3 regions of the Cupriavidus sp. CuC1 genome follow, and region 3 is predicted to be linked to each of the others. Evidence: predicted binding sites of a transcription regulator. Region 3 holds the regulator's gene; each other region holds the start of a gene.
The links. Region 3 encodes LexA, which represses DNA repair genes until DNA is damaged. Its sites were predicted from a motif close to ACTGTATNNNNATACAGT; they were not measured.

Region 1: a site for LexA is predicted at 4,391-4,408, ahead of ACGLHR_RS01215 (ATP-dependent helicase). Genes of this name have one in related genera too.
Region 2: a site for LexA is predicted at 3,450-3,467, ahead of imuA (translesion DNA synthesis-associated protein ImuA). Genes of this name have one in related genera too.

The regions. Positions count from the first base shown of each region.
Region 1 covers NZ_JBIUHC010000002.1:90,990-97,701, reverse strand. Annotated here, with positions in the region: gene ACGLHR_RS01240 (YifB family Mg chelatase-like AAA ATPase) at 1-1,396, shown strand, start outside; gene ACGLHR_RS01235 (LysE family transporter) at 1,695-2,345, opposite strand; gene ACGLHR_RS01230 (hypothetical protein) at 2,407-3,015, opposite strand; gene ACGLHR_RS01225 (thioredoxin) at 3,172-3,621, shown strand; gene ACGLHR_RS01220 (TlpA disulfide reductase family protein) at 3,745-4,290, shown strand; gene ACGLHR_RS01215 (ATP-dependent helicase) at 4,505-6,610, shown strand.
Region 2 covers NZ_JBIUHC010000142.1:10,723-17,434, forward strand. Annotated here, with positions in the region: gene ACGLHR_RS39825 (Ku protein) at 1-71, opposite strand, end outside; gene ACGLHR_RS39830 (DUF2188 domain-containing protein) at 320-544, shown strand; gene ligD (DNA ligase D) at 577-3,114, shown strand; gene ACGLHR_RS39840 (hypothetical protein) at 3,133-3,378, shown strand; gene imuA (translesion DNA synthesis-associated protein ImuA) at 3,499-4,203, shown strand; gene ACGLHR_RS39850 (Y-family DNA polymerase) at 4,130-5,593, shown strand; gene ACGLHR_RS39855 (error-prone DNA polymerase) at 5,604-6,712, shown strand, end outside.
Region 3 covers NZ_JBIUHC010000062.1:11,993-18,704, forward strand. Annotated here, with positions in the region: gene ACGLHR_RS24965 (replicative DNA helicase) at 1-679, opposite strand, end outside; gene rplI (50S ribosomal protein L9) at 936-1,388, opposite strand; gene rpsR (30S ribosomal protein S18) at 1,420-1,698, opposite strand; gene priB (primosomal replication protein N) at 1,702-2,001, opposite strand; gene rpsF (30S ribosomal protein S6) at 2,076-2,450, opposite strand; gene ACGLHR_RS24990 (asparaginase) at 2,552-3,550, opposite strand; gene lexA (transcriptional repressor LexA) at 3,777-4,433, shown strand; gene ACGLHR_RS25000 (hypothetical protein) at 4,542-4,712, shown strand; tRNA gene ACGLHR_RS25005 (tRNA-His) at 4,818-4,893, shown strand; gene ACGLHR_RS25010 (DUF2471 family protein) at 5,185-5,475, shown strand; gene ACGLHR_RS25015 (hypothetical protein) at 5,490-5,756, shown strand; gene ACGLHR_RS25020 (hypothetical protein) at 6,604-6,712, shown strand, end outside.

The DNA.
Region 1 (6,712 bases), on a different contig from region 3:
CGCGGCGATCCTCAACAGCGGCCTGGAGTTTCCCAGCCGGCGGATCACGGTAAACCTGGCGCCTGCCGACCTGCCCAAGGAGTCCGGGCGCTTTGACCTGCCGATCGCGCTGGGCATCCTCGCCGCGAGCGGGCAGGTCCCGATGGACGGCCTGGGCGCCAGCGAGTTCGCCGGCGAGTTGTCCCTGTCCGGCGAACTGCGTCCGGTACGCGGGGCCCTGGCCATGGCCATGGGCCTGGGGCGTGACAACGCGGCGCGGCAAGCCGCTGGCGAAGGCCCGCCGCGCAGCTTCGTGGTGGCAGCGGAAAACGCGCCCGAGGCAGCCCTGATCGACGGCGTGACGGTATATGCGGCGCGCTCCCTGCTGGAAGTCTGTGCTCACCTTGGCCCGCTGCCGGAGGATCGGCTGGCGCGTGCGGAGCCGCTCGTGGAGATCGCCGGGGGCGACCCGGCCGGCCCGGACATGTGTGACGTCCGGGGACAGGCGCAAGCGCGCCGCGCCATGGAGATCGCGGCGGCAGGGCAACATTCGGCCCTGCTGGTCGGGCCGCCCGGCACCGGCAAGTCCATGCTGGCGCAGCGTTTTCCCGGCCTGCTGCCGCCCATGACGCTGGACGAAGCGCTGGAATCCGCCGCGGTGCAGAGCCTGACCACCAACGGCTTTCATCCCGCCCGATGGCGCGAGCGTCCCTACCGGTCGCCACACCACACCGCGTCGGCGGCGGCGCTGGTGGGCGGCGGGAGCAATCCTCGCCCCGGCGAAATCTCGCTGGCGCACCAGGGCGTGTTGTTCCTGGATGAACTACCGGAATTCGACCGCCGGGTGCTGGAAGTCCTGCGCGAACCGCTCGAATCCGGCCGCGTCACCATCTCGCGCGCCACGCGCCAGGCCGACTTCCCCGCCCGCTTCCAGTTTGTCGCCGCCATGAATCCCTGCCCGTGCGGCTACCTGGGACACCCGTCGCGCCCGTGCCGGTGCACGCCGGACCAGGTGCTGCGCTACCAGTCCAGGCTGTCCGGGCCCCTGCTCGACCGCATCGACCTGCAAGTGGAGGTGCCGGCGCAAGACCAGCAGGAAATGCTCGACGGCCCGCCCGGCGAGTCCAGCGCCGAGGTGCGCCAGCGCGTGCTTGCCGCCCGCGCCCTGCAGCAGTCGCGCCAGGGCAAGCCCAACGCGGCCCTCGCCGGGCGCGAAATCGACGAGCACTGCCCGCTCACGCCAGAGGCACAGGCGCTGCTGCGCAGCGCCATGACCAAACTGGCGTGGTCGGCACGCGCGTATTTCCGGGCGCTGAAGATCGCCCGCACGATTGCCGATCTGGAGGGGACCGAGCTGTTGCAGCCCAGCCATGTAGCCGAAGCTATCCAGTACCGGCGCGCGTTGCGCACACCCTAGCCATCAACCCCGGGGCGGCGGCACGGCCACCGGGGGTTCCGATGGGGGCGGGGGTTCTTCGATCGGCGGGAGGTCAGGCGGCACGCCCGGAGGCAACGGATCCTCGGGCGGCGGCACGGTGTGGGCCGGCAGCGCATGCAATGGAGCCTGCTGTGGGGAAGAGCTTCGCATTGCTTGCCTCCGCTTAGGTTGCCCTCGTCTTACTCATTGAAGCAAACGCACCCGCGGGAAGCCAGCGATAGATGGGCAAACCGTTTTATAGCTGGACCGGGCCGGCGTGGATGCCGGCCCTCGCATCTCACGCCGGATGGCGCCTGACGAAGAACAGCGCCGCGCCAACGGCCACCAGCACGCTGCCGAAGATCCGGTTCTGCCAGCGCACCGCGCGCGCATTGCGCAACAGGCCGCGCATGCGCGAGGCCAGCAGCGCGTAGCCGTGCATCACCACCAGGTCCACGCCGCACATGGTCGCGGCCAGGATGGCAAGCTGGGGCCCGAGCGCATGGGCGGGATCGATGAACTGCGGCAACACCGCCACCATGAAGATGATGCCCTTGGGGTTGGTCACGTTGGTCAGCAAGCCCGTGGCAAAACGCCGGCGCGGGCTCAGCGCGGCCACGCGAGGCGCTTGCGTGCCCTGCGCGGCATCGTCCTGGCCGCCGTCCACCCGCGCGCGCCATTGCTGCACGCCGATGTAGATCAGGTAGAGCGCGCCGATCGTCTTGACCACGGCGAAGGCGTGCTCGGAGGCCACCAGCAGTGCGCCCAGGCCGCCGCCGGCCACTAGCAGGATGATGACCAGCCCGGTCTGCAAGCCAAAGATCGTGGTGGTGGTCTTGCGCAGGCCGTAGGACAGGCCATGGCTCATCGACAGCACCGCGCCAGATCCCGGCGACACGGCAATCACCCAACAGGCCGCGAAATAGGCCAGCCAAACATCCCAACGCATTGCGTTACTCCCTGGAAATAAAACTGTCTTGAAATCTGTCTTGAATCTCGACGCGCTCGGCTCAAAACGGGTGGAAACCCGTCAGGAACTGGTCGATCTGTTCCGCCTGGCGCTGGTCGCGCGCGGCGTCTCCCGCCTCCAGCACGACCGCCTGGTAGACATGCACGCCCGACGCCACCAGCCGCGCCGTCAGCCTGCGTGGCGCCTGGTCCTGTGGCGATACCGCGGCCACCTGCACCTCCAGGCCGTCTAGCGCCACGGCCGGCGATGCGGCCGACATCACTGTCACCTTGCGGGTCTTGACGGCATCGGCGGGGTGCGGCCCGAGGTTGCCGAGCAAGCCCTTCTGCATGGCATCCAGCGCCGCCTGCCGCAACTCGGCATCGTCGGCTGGCAAGGTCACGACACCCACGGCGAACAAGGTCTCGTCGACCCGGGCCGCGTCCATCGTCATGGGCAGCTTGCGCCCGGCGATGGAAACCTCGCGCGCGGCGCCGGACGGCTTGCCGGGATAGAGCGCCGCGTACGCACCTTCATTGGACTGGATGGTGCGCCAGTCATAGCGGGGCGAACACGCGAACAGCCCGGCGCCGAGCGCGCCCAGGACGATGGCTTTGGCAAGCGAGGACTGCGACAAGCGGAAATACCGTGGGAAACAGGCGTGGGGCATCAGGGCGGCGAATGCGGAAATAAGCCGCTATTATCGTGGAACCCGCGTGCCAGCGCTCATCCACATTGCCCGCCAATGCAAACCCAGCCGTCGATCCGGTCCATGCAGCCATCCCGTTGGGGTGTCTTTCGCACCGCATGCCATGCCGGCGTGGCAATGCTGGGGGCCGTCCTGGTAGCGGCGAGCACCGGCGCCCTGGCCGCCACGGCCCATCTGCCCCCGGCCAACGATCTGGCCACCCAGGCCGCCGCCGCGGCCAGCCGGGGCGAGCCCCTGGTGGTGCTGGTAACGCTGCCCGGCTGCGTGTACTGCGAAACGGTGCGCCGCAACTATCTCGGCCCGCAGGCCGCGGCGGGCGAAATCGAGGCGCGCGAGCTCGACATGACCGCCGACACGCCGCTGCGCAACGCCGATGGCAGCATGACCACCGCGCGGGAATGGGCGCGCAGCCGCAATGTGGCGGTAGCACCCACGGTGCTCTTCCTCGATGCGCGCGGCCGTTCGCTGGCCACGCCACTGCGCGGCATGCAGCCCGACTTCTACGGCGCCTACCTGGAGCAGGCGCTGGACCAGGCCCGCTCGGCACTGGCAACCAGGCCGCATTGAGGCTGGCGACGGCCCACCCGGCTGCGGCCAATCGTCGCATCCGCAGCGGCTCGGTGAATGCATCCGGCAGCGCCTCGGCAGCGGCAGTAGAATAGTGGCTTGTCTGACCTGTCGGCGAGCATCATGACGACCTCCGCTTCCCCCACCGCAGCCCCTCCCGCCTCGCGCAAGCTCTGGCCTGTCATTGCCGCCGTGCTGCTGGTCGCCGTGCTGGGCTGGTTCGGATACCGCGCCATCGCCCCCGCCAATGCGGCGCCGCCCGCCACGTTCACCCTGCTGTCGGGCGAAAAGGTCAGCACCGCTGATCTCAAGGGCAAGGTCTACCTGGTCAACTTCTGGGCCACCAGCTGCGTCACCTGCGTCAAGGAAATGCCGGACATGGTCCGCACCTATGACAAGTTCAAGGGCAAGGGCCTGGAATTCGTGGCCGTGGCCATGAGCTATGACCCGCCCATGTACGTGATGAACTATGCGCAAACACGCAAGCTGCCGTTCAAGGTGGCGATGGATTCCGACGGCGCGGCGGCCAAGGCCTTCGGCGAGGTGCAGCTGACCCCGACCACCTTCGTGATCGACAAGGACGGCCGCATCCTCAAGCGCTATGTGGGCGAGCCCGAGTGGGACGCGCTGCACAAGCTGCTCGACGGCGCGCTCGCCAAGGCGGCCTGAGCCGCTGCCCGGCCCACCTCCTCCGGCTGAAAAGGTGCCTTCCATGGCACCTTTTTTTATTGCCAGGGGCCGTCGGGCAATGCCCGGCTTGCGCATTCCGGCTGTATGGATATACAGTTACCGGCAGCTTTCCCCGCCCATGCCGGCCAGCGCACTTGCGCCCTGCATCCCCTAAGGCCCCCGCCCCGTGTTACTCGATCCCGATCCTAGCGCCGTGCTTTGCGACGCACCCGCCGTCAAGCAGCCCGATGCCGTGGATGCCGCCCCCGCCACGCCGGCCTACCTGTCCACCCTGAACCCGGAACAGCGCGCGGCCGTGACGCACGAGCCCGCGGCGCCGCTGCTGATCATCGCCGGCGCCGGCTCGGGCAAGACCAACACGCTGGCGCACCGCGTTGCCCACCTGGTGCTGGGCGGCGCGGACCCGCGCCGCATCCTGTTGCTGACGTTCTCGCGCCGTGCGGCGTCGGAGATGGGGCGGCGGGTCGAGCGTATCGTCGACCAGGCGCTGGGCATGCAAGCCTCCGGGGCGGGGCGCGCGGCGCTTACGTGGTCCGGCACCTTCCACGCCATCGGCGCGCGCCTGCTGCGCGAGTACGCGGAAACGCTCGGCCTGTCGCCCAGCTTCACCATCTGCGACCGCGGCGACGCCGCCGACCTGATGAACGTGGTGCGCCACGACCTGGGCCTGTCGGCCCAGGCTTCGCGATTTCCGCGCAAGGAAACCTGCCTGTCGATCTACTCGCGCGTGGTCAACACGCAGGCCCCGCTCGAAGACGTGCTCAAGCAATGGTTTCCACGCTACGCCATGTGGACGGACGCGCTGCGCGGGTTGTTTGCCGGCTACGTGCAAGCCAAGCAGAAGCAACAAGTGCTCGACTACGACGACCTGCTGCTCTACTGGGCGCAGGCGCTGGCCGAGCCCGTGCTGGCGCAGGACATGGGCGCGCGCTTCGACCACGTGCTGGTGGACGAATACCAGGACACCAATGCGCTGCAGGCCGCCATCCTGCTCGCGCTCAAGCCCGACGGACGCGGCCTGACAGTGGTGGGCGACGACGCCCAGTCGATCTACGCCTTCCGTGGCGCCACGGTGCGCAATATCCTCGATTTCCCCGCGCAGTTCACGCCGGCCGCGGACATGGTCACGCTGTCGCAGAACTACCGCTCCACCCAGCCCATCCTGGCCGCCGCCAATGCGGTGATCGGGCTGGCGGCCGAGCGCTATACCAAGGACCTGTGGTCGGAGCGCGGCTCGGCCGAGAAGCCGGAGATCGTGGTGGTCAACGACGAGGCGGACCAGGCCCGCTATGTGGTCGAGCAGATCCTGGCGCGGCGCGAAGCCGGGCTGGCGCTGCTCTCGCAGGCGGTGCTGTTCCGCGCCGCCGACCACAGCGCGCAGCTGGAGATCGAGCTGGTCCGGCGCAACATCCCGTTCGTGAAGTTCGGCGGCCTGAAGTTCCTGGAATCCACGCACGTGAAGGATGTGCTGGCGGTAGTGCGCTGGCTGGAAAATCCGCGCGACCGCATGGCGGGTTTCCGCAGCCTGCAGCTGTTGCCGGGCGTGGGGCCCAAGACTGCCGCGCGCGTGCTCGACGCAGTGGAAATCGCCACCGAGCCGCTGTTCGCCCTGGAATCCTTCGAGGCGCCGCCAGCCGCCGCCGAGGCCTGGCCCGACCTGCTGGCGCTGGCGCGCAGCCTGATGGCTCCGGCCGCGCCATGGCCCTCCGCCTTTGAGCAAGTGGTGGCGTGGTACCAGCCGCACCTTGAGCGCCTGCACGATGACGCCCCGGCGCGCGCTGCCGACCTGCAGCAACTGGAGCGCATCGCCGCCACCTATGCCTCGCGCGAGCGCTTCCTGACGGAGCTCACGCTCGACCCGCCGGACGCATCGAGCGACGAATCCGGCGTGCCGCTGCGCGACGAGGACTACCTGATCCTGTCCACCATCCACTCGGCCAAGGGCCAGGAATGGAAGGCCGTCTATGTGCTCAATGCGGTCGACGGCTGCATGCCTTCGGACCTGGCCACCGGCACCACCGAGGAAATCGAGGAAGAGCGCCGCTTGCTGTACGTGGCCATGACCCGCGCCCGCGACCACCTCGACATCGTGGTGCCGCAGCGTTTCTATGTGCACCAGCAGACCGCCTACGGCGATCGCCACGTCTACGCCTCGCGCACGCGCTTTTTGCCTAACCGCGTGATGCCGCTGTTCCACAGCCGGTCCTGGCCCCCGCCCCCGCCGGTGGCGGATGCGCCGGCCAAGGCGCCGCTGCCCAAGCTGGACCTGGCCGGCCGCATGCGCGATATGTGGCGTTGATATGCGCCGTTGACCTGGCGTTTGGCTGCCGTTGGAATCGAAGCGCTGGTTGGCTGCCCTGAATGAAGCCGATGGATGAGCCATGGCCCCGCACCATGACGA
Region 2 (6,712 bases), on a different contig from region 3:
CTGAAAATCTTCACTGGGATCGACACAAGGCCGAAGCTGAGAGAGAGGGAAGCAATGGAACGGGCAGCCATGGCGATCACCGTACGGGTCGGGAGTACATCGATCTAGCTTAGATCGTGCCTGACGAACCTGCGGCGTTCCACTGTCACTTTGCGGATAGGCGAGCACTTCGTGGAAGAACATGTGCGTGTAATTTTTGTCGGACCTACATGGCGACCAGTGCGATACCCAGTGTCGGACAGCGGCTTATTGCCGTTCGCTTAGGACGGGGAAATACTGCGATCACACGATCACAGAGGACGGCGAAACGGAGACAGTCATGGCGAACAAGAATGTGCATGTCGTTCCACACGGCGATAAATGGCATGTCGTACGCGAGGGCGCCCACGAGCCCTCTTCTGCGCATGACGACCTAGAGGACGCCATCGCGGCCGGCACGGCGGAGGCAAAGCAGGACAGCGTCGAGTTGCTGGTCCATGGGCGAGACGGGCAGATCCGCATGCGCAACAGCTACGGGCACGATCCCCGCGAGGTGAAAGAGTAAAGCCCGCGCCGCCCGGTTTGTGAACTCAGTCCATGGCTAAGTCGGCATCTACCAACGCGCGGAGCCTGGAGCGATACCGTCAGAAGCGGGACTTCGCCGCGACGACGGAGCCGAGCGGCCAAGTGTCCGCCGCGAGCGCCGCCAGCGGCGCACTGCGCTTTGTCGTGCAGAAGCATGCGGCTCGCCGGCTCCACTACGATTTTCGTCTCGAGCTTGAGGGTACCCTCAAGAGTTGGGCGGTCCCCAAGGGACCCAGCCTGGATCCCGCTGAGAAGCGGATGGCCGTGCATGTCGAGGATCACCCGCTGGATTATGCGAGCTTCGAAGGCGTGATCCCGCCCAAGGAGTACGGTGCCGGCACAGTCATCGTTTGGGATCGAGGGACGTGGATGCCGGTCGGCGATCCGGTGGCCGGCTACCAGAGCGGCAAGCTGAAGTTCGAGCTGCAAGGTGAGAAGCTACATGGTCATTGGACCTTGGTCAGAATGCACGGCCACGGCGACGAGCGTCAGGAACCGTGGCTCTTGATCAAGGAGCGGGATGCGTTTGCGCGCTCTGCCGCCGAGTACGACATCACCGAAGCCCTGCCGGACAGCGTGCTGGCCCACGGCAACAGCAAATCGGCTGCCGGCGGTAACGCGAAGACTGCCGTGCCAAAGCAGCGTCGCTCGCGCCCGGGGCGGGGCCGACACGTACTACCCGCTGCAGCACGCCCCGCCCCCCTTCCGCTTGCGTTGGCCCCGCAACTGGCGACGCTCGCTTCCGCAGTACCGCGCAACGCCCAACAATGGGCCTATGAAATCAAGTTCGACGGCTACCGTTTGTTGGCCCGCGTCGATGGCAAGGACGTCCGCCTTTTCACCAAGAACGGCCATGACTGGACCTCTCGCCTCAAAGCCGTCGCGGGGGAGGTAGGCGCTCTTGAGCTTGACTCCGCGTGGCTGGATGGGGAGATCGTGATACTCGGCGGCAAGGGCACCACGGACTTCCAAGCGCTGCAGAACGCCTTTGAGAGGGCGCGGGTGGAGGATATCCAGTACTTCGTCTTCGACCTCCCCTTCTTCCGGGGCCATGACCTTCGGCACGTCCCTCTGGCCGAGCGCAGAGCCCTGCTGGAAAAGGTGCTGGCCATACCAGCCGCCTCGCGCGTCAGGTTCAGCGAGGCCTTTGAGGGTGCGCCAGACGACCTTCTTGCCGCTGCGTGCCGGATGGGCCTGGAGGGGCTGATTGGGAAGCGCGTCGACGCACCCTACGTCTCAGCCCGAGCGCCGAGCTGGATCAAGCTCAAATGCACGAAGCGGCAAGAGTTCGTCATCTGCGGCTTCACGGCCCCGAGGGGAAGCCGGCATGGCCTCGGCGCGCTCCTGCTTGGTGTGCACGATGAAGCCGGCAAGCTGCACTATGCAGGCAGCGTTGGAAGCGGCCTCGATTTGCACATGCTGACCAAGTTGCTCGCACTGCTGGCGGAGTTGGAAGTTCCAGCCTGTCCCTTCGAGAAGCCACCACCACGTTTGACCGGCCAATGGGTCAAGCCGAAGTTGGTTGCAGAGGTCTCATTCGCGGAGTGGACCAAAGAGGGTCGAGTACGGCATGCGGTCTTCCATGCCCTGCGCGCGGACAAAGAACCCGGCAGCGTGACACGGGAACGTCCAGTGGAAGTGGAGCCGCCGCGGCCGCCCCCGGCTCGCTCGGTGAAGGTCACCAACGCGGACCGCGTGATTGACCCAACGACCGGGCTGACGAAAGGCGACCTGGTCGGCTACTACGAAGCCATCGCGCCCCATCTGCTTCCCCATCTGCGCGGGCGCCCCGTAGCCTTGCTGCGGGGCCCAACCGGTATCGGCGGAGAGCTGTTTTTCCAGAAGCACGCTGAGGCGAGCAAGATTCCGGGCATGACGCTACTGGATCCTGCGCTCTGGGAAGGCCATCCGGCACTACTCGAGGTCCCACGCGAGACCGCCATCGTGAGTGCGGCGCAACTCAATGTGATCGAGTTCCACACCTGGAATGCGACCAAGCGCAGCATCGATAAGCCCGATCGCATCATCTTTGACCTGGACCCCGGCGACGGCGTGCCATGGCAGCACATGCTGGACGCCGCCATGCTGACGAAAGCGATGCTGGATGAGCTTGGCCTGGTGAGCTTTCTCAAGACCAGTGGTGGCAAAGGCCTGCATGTCGTTATGCCCATTGCACCCAAGCTGTCGTGGATCACGGTGAAGAAGTTCTCAGAAGATGTCGTTCTTCATATCGCCCAGACTATTCCGCAGCGCTTCGTTTCTAAGAGCGGGCCGCGCAATCGGATTGGGAAGATCTACATCGACTACCTGCGCAACGGCCAAGGTGCGACGACGGTGTCCGCATTCTCTGCACGCGCGCGGCCAGGTCTGGGGGTTTCGATGCCGGCATCCTGGGAGGAACTGGAGGCACTGACAGCGGGCGATCATTGGACGATCCAGACCGCCCTGCAGCGCGTGGAAGCCGCCGGCTACGTCGATCCGTGGGCGGAGTACGCCGATACTAGAAAGGCGCAACAAATTGGTGCGGCCATCCGCAAGCTAGCTGGCTAGTCGATTGGAGGATTTGCCATGGCAACCCTAGATGCGTTTCCTGCCGCGGAGCGCGAAGCCTTTACCAACGCCTGTCGTCGGCACGGGTTCATCGCCGCCGACTTTAGCGTCTGCGACATGACCGGGGAACAAGAACGCCTGGTCAGCGTGCTGAGACCAGAGACAGGTGTAGTGATGCAGTACGCGGCAGGGTCTCGTGATTCTTGGTCGACCAAATTCGAGCACGACCTAGCCATCCGGGTCTTCGGAGACGCCCCCGAGTAAAACCTCGACGGTGCCCGCTCAATACGCGGCTCTTAAGGCACTTTCAGGCTCGGGAGAAGAAATCCGTGACCACTGTATATATATACAGTAAACTGGGTTGAATGGACTCAACCAATCGCCATGCCGACGCCCAATCCAGAATCCATCCATCCTGCCCTTTGGTTAGCCGCCCAGCTGGCCCGGGCGAACGGTCGCACCGTCGCCACCGGCTATCCGGTGCTGACGGCCGAGCTGCCGGGTGGCGGTTGGCCAACGGCGTCGCTGGTCGAACTTCTGGTCCGCCAGCCGGGTGTGGGGGAGTTGCGCCTGCTGCGCCCCGCACTGGCGGAGGTCTGTAAGCGGCCTATCGCCCTGATTCAACCGCCGCAAACGCCTCAGGCGCTCGCATTGGCCAGTTGGGGCGTGCCGCCCGAACGTCTGCTGTGGATTCGCAGCCAGCGTACGGCCGATGCCCTTTGGGCCACCGAGCAGTTGCTGCGCGCCGGCACTTGCGGCGCGGTTCTGCTTTGGCAGACCCATATCCGCAATGACGCGCTGCGCCGCCTGCACCTGGCCGCGCAGAGTGGCGAGGCGCTGTTTTTCCTCATGCGGCCCCTGGCCTGTGCACGCGACGCGTCGCCAGCGCCCCTGCGCATCGGCGTTGCGCCCGCCGCCGGCGGCGTCGATCTCTCCTTCATCAAGCGGCGCGGCCCGCAGCAGGACCTGCCCGTGCGCGTCCTGCTGGAACCGTCGCCGATCCTGCTTCACCGTCATGTTGCGCCTCTGGATCTGCCTGCACCTCTCGTCCCTGCCACTCGAAGTCTTCCGGCCGAATTGGTCCACTGAGTTGGCTGTGGTGGTGTTGGACAAGGAACGCGTCCACCTCGCCTCACGCCTGGCGACGGAGGCTGGCGTCCGCCCGCAGATGCGCCGCGGCGGTGTGCTGACCATCGCGCCGGAGACCCTGCTATACGATCGGGCCCCGGAGAAGGAAGCCGACGCTCTGCAGCGTGTGGCCATGGCGCTCCTGCAGTTCGCGCCCAACGTGGTGCATGCCGAGGAAGCGTCCGTGCTGGTCGACGTGTCGGCCAGCCTGCGGCTGTTCGGCGGCATCCGCCAGTTGCGCCACCGCATGCGCGCCTCGGTCGCTGCGCTGGGTTTCAGCGCGGCCTGCGGCTGTGCGCCGACGGCCCAAGGCGCTTGGCTGTTGGCCCACGCCGGCGGTGGAAACACCCTCAAGATCGAGGCATTGGAACGCCAGCTGGGCGCCCTCGCCGTCGGCACCCTGCCCGCCGCACGGCCATTCCTGGAATGGCTGGATGGACTGGGGTGCCGTTGCCTTGGCGATATTCGCCGGCTGCCGCGGGCCGGGCTGCAGCGCCGGTGCGGCCGCGAACTGAACGAGGCGATGGATCGCGCCCTGGGCCAAGCGCCAGAGATCTTCGAATGGCTACAAGCCCCGCCAACCTTCTCCGCGCAGGTCGACCTCCCCGATCGCATCGAGCATGCGGAGGCCACCCTGCTCTACAGCCGCGGGCTCATCGTGCAGATGCTGGGCTGGCTGGCCGCGCACCACTTGGCGGTCACCAAAGTCCTGGTGGAACTCAAACACGAGCGCGGCCGCGAGGCGCTGGCGCCAACCGTCATCGAGATCGCGCTGGCAGAGCCCAGCTGGAGCGAGGATCACCTGATGCGCTTACTGCGGGAGCGACTGGCGCAGCTGCAGGTGGATGCCCCCATGATCGCGGTGCGCCTGTCTGTCACCGACGTGCAAGCCAAGGCGCCGCCGAGCGAATCGCTGTTTCCTGAGCCCGGCGGCACGCCCGAGGACCACGCCCGCGTGATGGAGCTGCTCGCGGCGCGGCTTGGCGCCGACAACATCCTGCGGCCGGAGCTGCGTGCGGACTACCGGCCGGAGGTGGCCAACGCCTGGGTGCCGGCCATCGGGAAACCCCGGCCTAGCGCGGCGGCGCCCGCCCTGCCCCGCCCGACCTGGCTGCTGGACAAGCCGATTGCCTTGCTGATCCGCGACCACCGCCCGTTCTATGGCTCGCCTCTGCGCATGGTGTCTCCCCCGGAGCGTATCGAGGCCGGCTGGTGGAGCGGCGAGCTCGTGACGCGCGACTATTACGTGGCCGAGGGCCGCGATCACGCCCATTACTGGGTCTATCAGGAACGCATGGGCAGCCGGGACGGCGATGAGGCCACGTGGTACCTGCACGGGCTGTTCGGGTGAAGGTGGCGGCATGGAATCCCTGCGCACCGGCGGCGGCTTGCCCGACTATGCCGAGCTTCACTGCCTCTCGAATTTCTCTTTCCTGGAAGGCGCTTCCCGTGCGGAAGAGCTGGTCGAGCGCGCCGTGCAACTGGGCTACAGCGCGCTCGCTATCACCGACGAATGTTCGTTGGCCGGCATCGTCCGGGCGCATGCGGAAGCCAAGAAGCACGGGCTCAAGCTGCTAGTTGGCGCATCGTTTCGCCTGGTCAATGCGGACGGCAGCCCCTGTGTCTCCTTTTTCGCCCTCGCCCGCAATCGCGAGGGCTACGGCAACCTCTGCGAGCTGATCACGCTGGCCCGTACCCGTACGGCAAAGGGTGCCTACCTGCTTACCCGCCGGGATCTGGATGCCCCGGAAGGTGACTACGCACACCTGCGAGGCCTGCCCGACTGCACGATCATCTTCACGCCGGAGTACTGCACGCCGGCGGAGCGGCTGGACACCCAAGCCGCATGGATCACGGCCACCTTCCCAGGTCGCGCGTGGATGAGCCTGACCCTGTTGTACCGCGCCATGGACGACATCCATCGGGCGGGCGTCATGGAAGCGGCCGCGGCCAATCACCTGCGCGTGGTGGCCACCGGACACGTACAGATGCACGTACGCTCGCGCAAGCCACTGCACGACGTGCTGAGCGCCATCCGCCTGGGCAAGGCCGTGCCGGAATGCGGGTACCAGCTGACCCCCAACGCAGAACAGCACCTGCGCTCGCGCCTACGCTTGGCCAATGTCTACCCGCACCGGCTGCTGACCGAATCGCTGCACATCGCCAATCTCTGCCAATTTTCGTTGGATGAGTTGCGCTACGAATACCCCGAAGAAGTGGTGCCGCATGGCATCTCCCCGGCAGACTACCTGCGCAGCGAGACCTACATCGGCGCGCACCGACGATTTCCGCAGGGGATCCCGCATGCCGTGCAAGCGCAGATCGAGCACGAACTGGCGCTGATCCGCGACCTGCAGTACGAACGGTACTTCCTCACCGTATACGACATAGTCAACTTCGCCCGATCAAACCGCATCTTGTGCCAGGGCCGAGGGTCCGCCGCCAACTCTGCCGTTTGCTACTGCCTCGG
Region 3 (6,712 bases):
TACCCATGGAGGGGCGACCGGCCACGATGATCAGGTCGCCCGCCTGCATGCCGCTGGTCATGCGGTCCAGGTCGATAAAACCGGTAGGCACGCCGGTGACGTCGGTGCTGGAGTCACGGTGGTACAGCTCGTCGATACGCTCGACCACCTGGGTCAGCAGCGGCTGGATTTCCTGGAAACCCTTCTGCCCGCGCGAGCCTTCCTCGGCAATGGCGAACACCTTGGATTCCGCTTCGTCGAGCAGCTCCCGCACCTCGCGCCCTTTGGGGGCGAAAGCCGCGGTAGCGATATCGTCGGCCACGGTCACCAGCTTGCGCAGCACCGAGCGCTCGCGCACGATCTCCGCATAGCGACGGATATTGGCCGCGCTAGGCGTGTTCTGTGCGAGGGAATTCAGATAGGCCAGGCCGCCCACCTCTTCCGCCTTGCCCGCGCCTTGCAGCGTCTCGTAGACGGTGATGACGTCGGCGGGCTTGGTGGCGGCGATCAGCCGGGAGATGCTCTGGAAGATCATCCGGTGATCGAAGCGATAGAAATCCGCCTCGGACAGGAAGTCGGCGATACGGTCCCAGGCGGCATTGTCCAGCAGCAAGCCACCCAGCACCGATTGCTCGGCCTCGATGGAATGCGGCGGTACCTTGAGATTGTCTAGTTGGGGGTCTGCGACAGGCGCGTTCATAGGGAGGGATTATAACGGCCGGCGCCAGCGAGCCGGCGGAGAATTCGCAGCCGGCTGTTGGCACATCCTGCCATGTGACGACGGGACAACCAGTCCCGCCCTATAGCAACAAGGCATTGAGGCAAGCAAGGGGCACGGCCAAACAAAAAGGCAGGAGCGCGATGCTCCTGCCTTTTTGTTTGGTCAAGCAAGCGGCACTGGCACCCGGCTCCCACCGCCCCGAAGGGCAAGAGGGAACCAGCAGCAAGGCCGATGCTTAGACGTGTTCGCCCAGGACGGAAACCGTCACGTCGACCAGCACGTCGGTGTGCAGCGAGACGCTGACCGGGTGGTCGCCAACAACCTTCAGCGGACCATTCGGCAGACGCACTTGCGCCTTCTCGACCTTGAAGCCTTGGCCAGCCAGGGCTTCAGCGATGTCGGCGTTGGTCACCGAACCGAACAGGCGGCCGTCAACACCCGACTTCTGGGTGATTTGCACGGTCAGGCCGTTCAGCTTTTCGCCTTCGGCTTGCGAGGCGGCCAGCTTTTCGGCGGCTGCCTTTTCCAGTTCAGCGCGCTTGACTTCGAACTCGCTGATAGCAGTCTGGGTAGCGCGGCGGGCCTTCTTGTTCGGGATCAGGAAGTTACGGGCGTAGCCGTCCTTCACGCGAACGATGTCACCCAGGTTGCCCAGATTGATGACTTTCTCAAGCAGAATAATTTGCATCGTGTTTTCTCCTTAACGGACCTAGGGCCGATCAGTTCTTGTGCAGGTCGGTGTAGGGCATCAGCGCGAGGAAACGCGCGCGCTTGATGGCCGTGTCGAGCTGACGCTGATAGTGCGCCTTGGTGCCGGTCAGGCGGGCCGGCGTGATCTTGCCGTTGTCGCCGATGAAATCCTTCAGGGTGTCCAGATCCTTGTAGTCGATCTGTTCCACGCCAGCCACGGTGAAGCGGCAGAAGCGCTTACGCTTGAACAGCGGGTTTTGCTGTTGGAAGCGCTTCTTGTTCTTGTTGTCACGTTTGACGAATGCCATGATTCAATCCTTTTCGAATGCTTTACATCCAGTGATGTGAAAGACGAGAGCCTTGCTGTTGCGATGCTTGCGGGCCAGGAATCCTTCGCAGTCGAGCATCGCGCCGAGCGGGGTACGCTCAAGCCGCTGGCCGATCTGACCGATTCCCATGGCGGCGATGGCGAACTCCACCTGCCTGGGCGTTTGCGCCTCGACCGTCTCGCCCGCGTACTGCAAGATGCAGTTGACCACGGGGACCCCGGCCGGGGTGTAACGCAAGGCATCGCGTTCCGCGAGCGTTGCGCAGAGCCTTAACTGGTTCAACGCACTCTCCCGCACCGATGCCCGCACTTGCCGCCGCGGCGATCAACGCCCGCGGCAACCACAACTGTCCGCACTTAGGCGGCCTGGACTTCGCTGGTCTGTTGCGCGGCCTTGCGAGCTTCTTCGCGCTGCACTTCCTTCATCATCGGGGACGGTGCGGTTTCAGCCTTCTTGGTCTGAACGATGAGGTGGCGCAGCACTGCATCGTTGAACTTGAACGCGTGTTCGAGTTCAGCCAGGGTTTCCTTGCCGCATTCGATGTTCAGGCAAACGTAGTGAGCCTTGGCCAGCTTCTGGATCATGTAGGCCATCTGACGGCGACCCCAGTCTTCCACGCGGTGGATCTGGCCTTCCTGGGACGTGACCAGCGTCTTGTAACGCTCGATCATGGCCGGGACTTGTTCGCTCTGGTCCGGATGGACGATAAATACGATTTCGTAATGACGCATTGACGCTCCTTTTGGATAAGCTGCCCGAGCGCCATGTCCGGTGCAGCAAGGTTGAATAGCCTTAAAGTATAGCGTGCTTTTGCCACCGGGGGCAAGCCGCCTCAGTGTTCGGCGAACAGCGCCTGCAGCGCCGCCGGATCCTTTGCCAGTCCTGGCTCCGCAGCCAGGGCCAGGGCCAGGAGCACGCGCGCCTTGTAAGGATTGAGGTCGCCGGCAGAAACAAAGACACCCGACGCCGGCCGGGGAGGCGCAGGAATCGCCACATGCCCTGCCCCTGTGCGCGAACTGCGCACGACCGCCACCCCCGCGCCGGCCGCATCGACCAACGCCTCCACCAGCGACTGGTGGACCGAACCATTGCCGGCAGCCGCCACCACCAGGCCCGACACGCCCGCCTGCGCCAAGGCATCCACCACGATCCGACCCGGCTCCGCATAACTAGCCAGGATCTCGACCTGCGGCCACACGGAAGGCACCGGCCAGGCCTTGGCCGGCAAGCGGCCAGCGGTGCGCACGAAGCGCACCAGATTGTCCTGCACAAAACCAAGCGGCCCGGACACCGGCGACACAAAAGCATTCACCGCCGACGTGTGCGCCTTCACCACATCGCGCCCCGCATGAATCTCCTGGTTGATCACCAGCAGCACGCCCTTGCCCGCCGCATCAGCGTCAGCTGCCACGCGCACCGCATCCAGCAGGTTCAACGGGCCATCCGCCGACAACGAGGTCGAAGGCCGCATGGCAGCTGTCAGCACCACCGGCACCGTGCCCACGCAAGCCAGGTGCAGCAGCATGGCCGTTTCTTCCAGGGTATCGGTGCCGTGCGTAATGACAATGCCCGACACATCGGGCTGCGCGGACCAGAATGTCACGCGCTCCACCAGCCTGGACCACAGCGCGAACGACATGTCTTTGCTATCTACCTGAGCCACCTGCTCCGCCTCGACCCGCGCCACCGCGCCCAGCGCCGGCACCGCATCGAGCAGCGCAGTCACCGGCACCGTGGCCGCCTGGTACTTCGCGCTGCTGGCTGGATTGGAAGAAGAACCGGCAATGGTGCCGCCGGTAGCGAGCACGACAACACGAGGCAGGAGAGACATGGCGGGAAAGTGGTCGAGAGCCAGGAAGGTTGAACAGCGCACAACGCAAGACGCTTCGGGTGCCGCGGATTGTAACCCTCCACCCACTCTTCACGGCACGCGCCAGGACCCGTGGGACGCACCTGTCAATGCGCAAACTCCCAAAATTCCGCTTGCACTTCACTCGATACTGTATAAAATCACAGCATACTGTTTAAACATACAGTGCTTTCAAACACCGGCGACCATGGCGACCCTGACACCGCGACAGCAGCAGATTTTCGACTTGATCCGCAGCAGCCTCCAGCACACGGGCTTCCCGCCCACGCGCGCCGAGATCGCCGCCAAGTTCGGCTTCTCCTCACCCAACGCAGCCGAGGAACACTTACGTGCCCTGGCCCGCAAAGGCGTGATCGAGCTCACCCCCGGCGCCTCGCGCGGCATCCGCCTCAAGGTCTCGCGCAGCGACTCCGAGCTACCCGACCAGTTCTCCCTGCCCATGGCCGGCGTAATGCAGCTGACGCTGCCGCTGGTCGGGCGCGTCGCAGCCGGCAGCCCGATCCTCGCCGCCGAACACATCGACCGCCAATACCAGGTCGACGCCTCGGTCTTCGACGTGCAGCCTGATTACCTCCTCCGGGTGCGTGGCCTCAGCATGCGCGACGCCGGCATCCTCGACGGCGACCTGCTTGCCGTCAAACGCGCCAGCGAAGCCGCCAACGGCAAGATCGTCGTCGCCCGCCTGGGCGACGACGTCACCGTGAAGCGCCTAAACCGCCGCGGCGACACCATCGAGCTGATCGCCGAGAACCCCGACTTCCCCAGCATCATCGTGCAAGCCGGCCGCGAAGAGTTCTCACTGGAAGGCATCGCCGTCGGCCTGATCCGCCCCGGCGCCTTCTGACGAGTGCGGCTGAGGCGGGCGAACCCCGATCAAGCCGACACCCGATTGTGCCAACGCGCCCGCGTAGCGGGTACCGCTAACTGTTGTTGCAAGTCACCAGGTGTAGCCATGCTGCCAGCCAACCGCCTCTCCGCCCGCCGCCCCGTCAAGCCCGTGCCCTTCCGCCAATCCAAAGGCGTTCGCATCTACCAGGGCGCGCAACGACGCACCATGGTCGGCAGCATGGCCGCGATCTGCCGAATGCTTGAGCTGGAGGATTCCTCCAAGCTCGGCGTTTAAGCAGGCGGCACAGAAAAAAATTTGTGCAGAGTACTAGCCATCCGGCTTTTGGCATTGTATGATCTTGTTCTTCGTTGTTCGGCACTTAGCTGAACGGCATCGACGGTGGCTGTAGCTCAGTTGGTAGAGTCCAGGATTGTGATTCCTGTCGTCGTGGGTTCGAGTCCCATCAGCCACCCCAGAATTCTTTTTAGTATCAACGACTTGCGCACCATCTAGTCGTTTCACGATACGAACTTTCCCACGGAAAGCGAAATTTTCCCACGGCGCCCCTGGCGCCGTTTTCGTTTTCGGCATTCTGCCCTCCCTAGCCCCGCCTCCATTTCCGCAAAGCCCAAGCAGCGCCCCAGGGTTGCTCCTCCATCTCGCTAGTCACAGTTCCACTGTATATCCATACAGTTAACTCAGCCTTCACAGGTTCGCCTTGCGCGCCCCCTATACTGTATATCCATACAGCTCTTGGGAATCCACCATGCTCGCCCTCACCGCCGCAGAATCAGCCATCGTTGAAGCCTTACCGCCAATCATCGCCCGCTATCGTGAGGCGGGGATTCTGACCTGGCGCCTCCTCCACCAGATCGAAGAGGAAGTACTCGCCGTCGTTTCGGCCACCGGCCTTGTGCCACAGTTTGCCCTGGGGATGGTGAAAGCCCCGTCTATCCTCGGGTACCCGAAAGACGACCGGCCGGCCGATTTCACTGGCCACGATGTCCGCCCAATCACCTTCGGCGCGATCGTGGATGCCTGGAAGAACGTTCACTAAGGAGCGCGCCGAACATGCCCGCCATGACCTACCAGGCCGAGTCGATCTTCCTCGAGTCCGAATTCCTCCCGGGCGACGTGGCCGAGCTGCGCCTGCCCTGCGAAACCGTCACCGTGACAGCTGATGCCGTGACGATCCAAGGCATCGAAACGCGGCACATCCAGGCGATGGCATGGTTGGCCGAGTACCTGTCGTTCGACGCCGGCCGGGAGCACCACCGGCTCAGGGTGGCTCGGCCGATCGTGAAGCCGCCGCTACGCGCGAGATTCCCGCGGGTGTAGTGCGGTAGGTGGGGCGCTCGAGCCGGGCGGCAGCCGTTTTCTGGGCCCCCACCCAACCACCACCCGGCGAGCGCAATGCAGCGTAGCATTCGGCGCGGAATGTATTGGCCCTACCAACGAGGGATTCACAGAACAAACAAGGCGCCGATATATGGGAATGGAGAATCAGCGATGTAGATACGGCCCGACCAGCCACACTCGCCCTACCCCACATAACCGGAACTCTCGATGGCATCGCGAAGCACAAAGCGGCCGCAAAACAAGTGCGCGTCCTGCAACTACACCTGGTACCCACGAGGAAAGGAACTATCGGCCAAATGCCCGAAGTGCGGAAGCTACCGAAACCAAGGTAGTCAGTGTCGGCGTGATCGGGCTCATTGTCGCGAGCGCCCTCCTGCTAGCCTTCCTCGCTCTTGGGGATAAATCCAAGAAGCCAGAGCCAACCGGCCAAACTGAGACAGGAGCTACTGCAACGGAAATTGCACCTGCCCCACCCATGGACCCACCGAGTCAGCAAGACACGCTTCGGACACGAGGACTGTTTTCGGATACCTCGGTTAGCCCCGGCCCGTCGGCTCAGCCCTCCGCCTATCAGCCTCCCCCCTCGCAGCGGCAGTCGGTAGGCACCACCGTGGCGCCCGTGCTTCAGCCATCCGAGGCAAAGCCAGTGCCCTTGCAACCAACTCAATCCCGGGACCCTTTTACAACGGGAGGCTGAGTTGCTAGGGAGTCATAGGCGCGTTGACTAGCTAACCTGCCGGGATCCTGAGCGTGCCCGCAACTTCATGCGACCATACCCACCAGAACTGATGGACGCCGCGCCGGCGCCGCGAACCGGGAGAAGTTTATGACCACGAAGAATCCACAACCGGACGAGTATGCAAAAGAGATTGCGCATCGTAGGGAAGTGCGCGAATTGCTCACGGAATGGTGGGAGCGGTTGAACTTATTGTCGT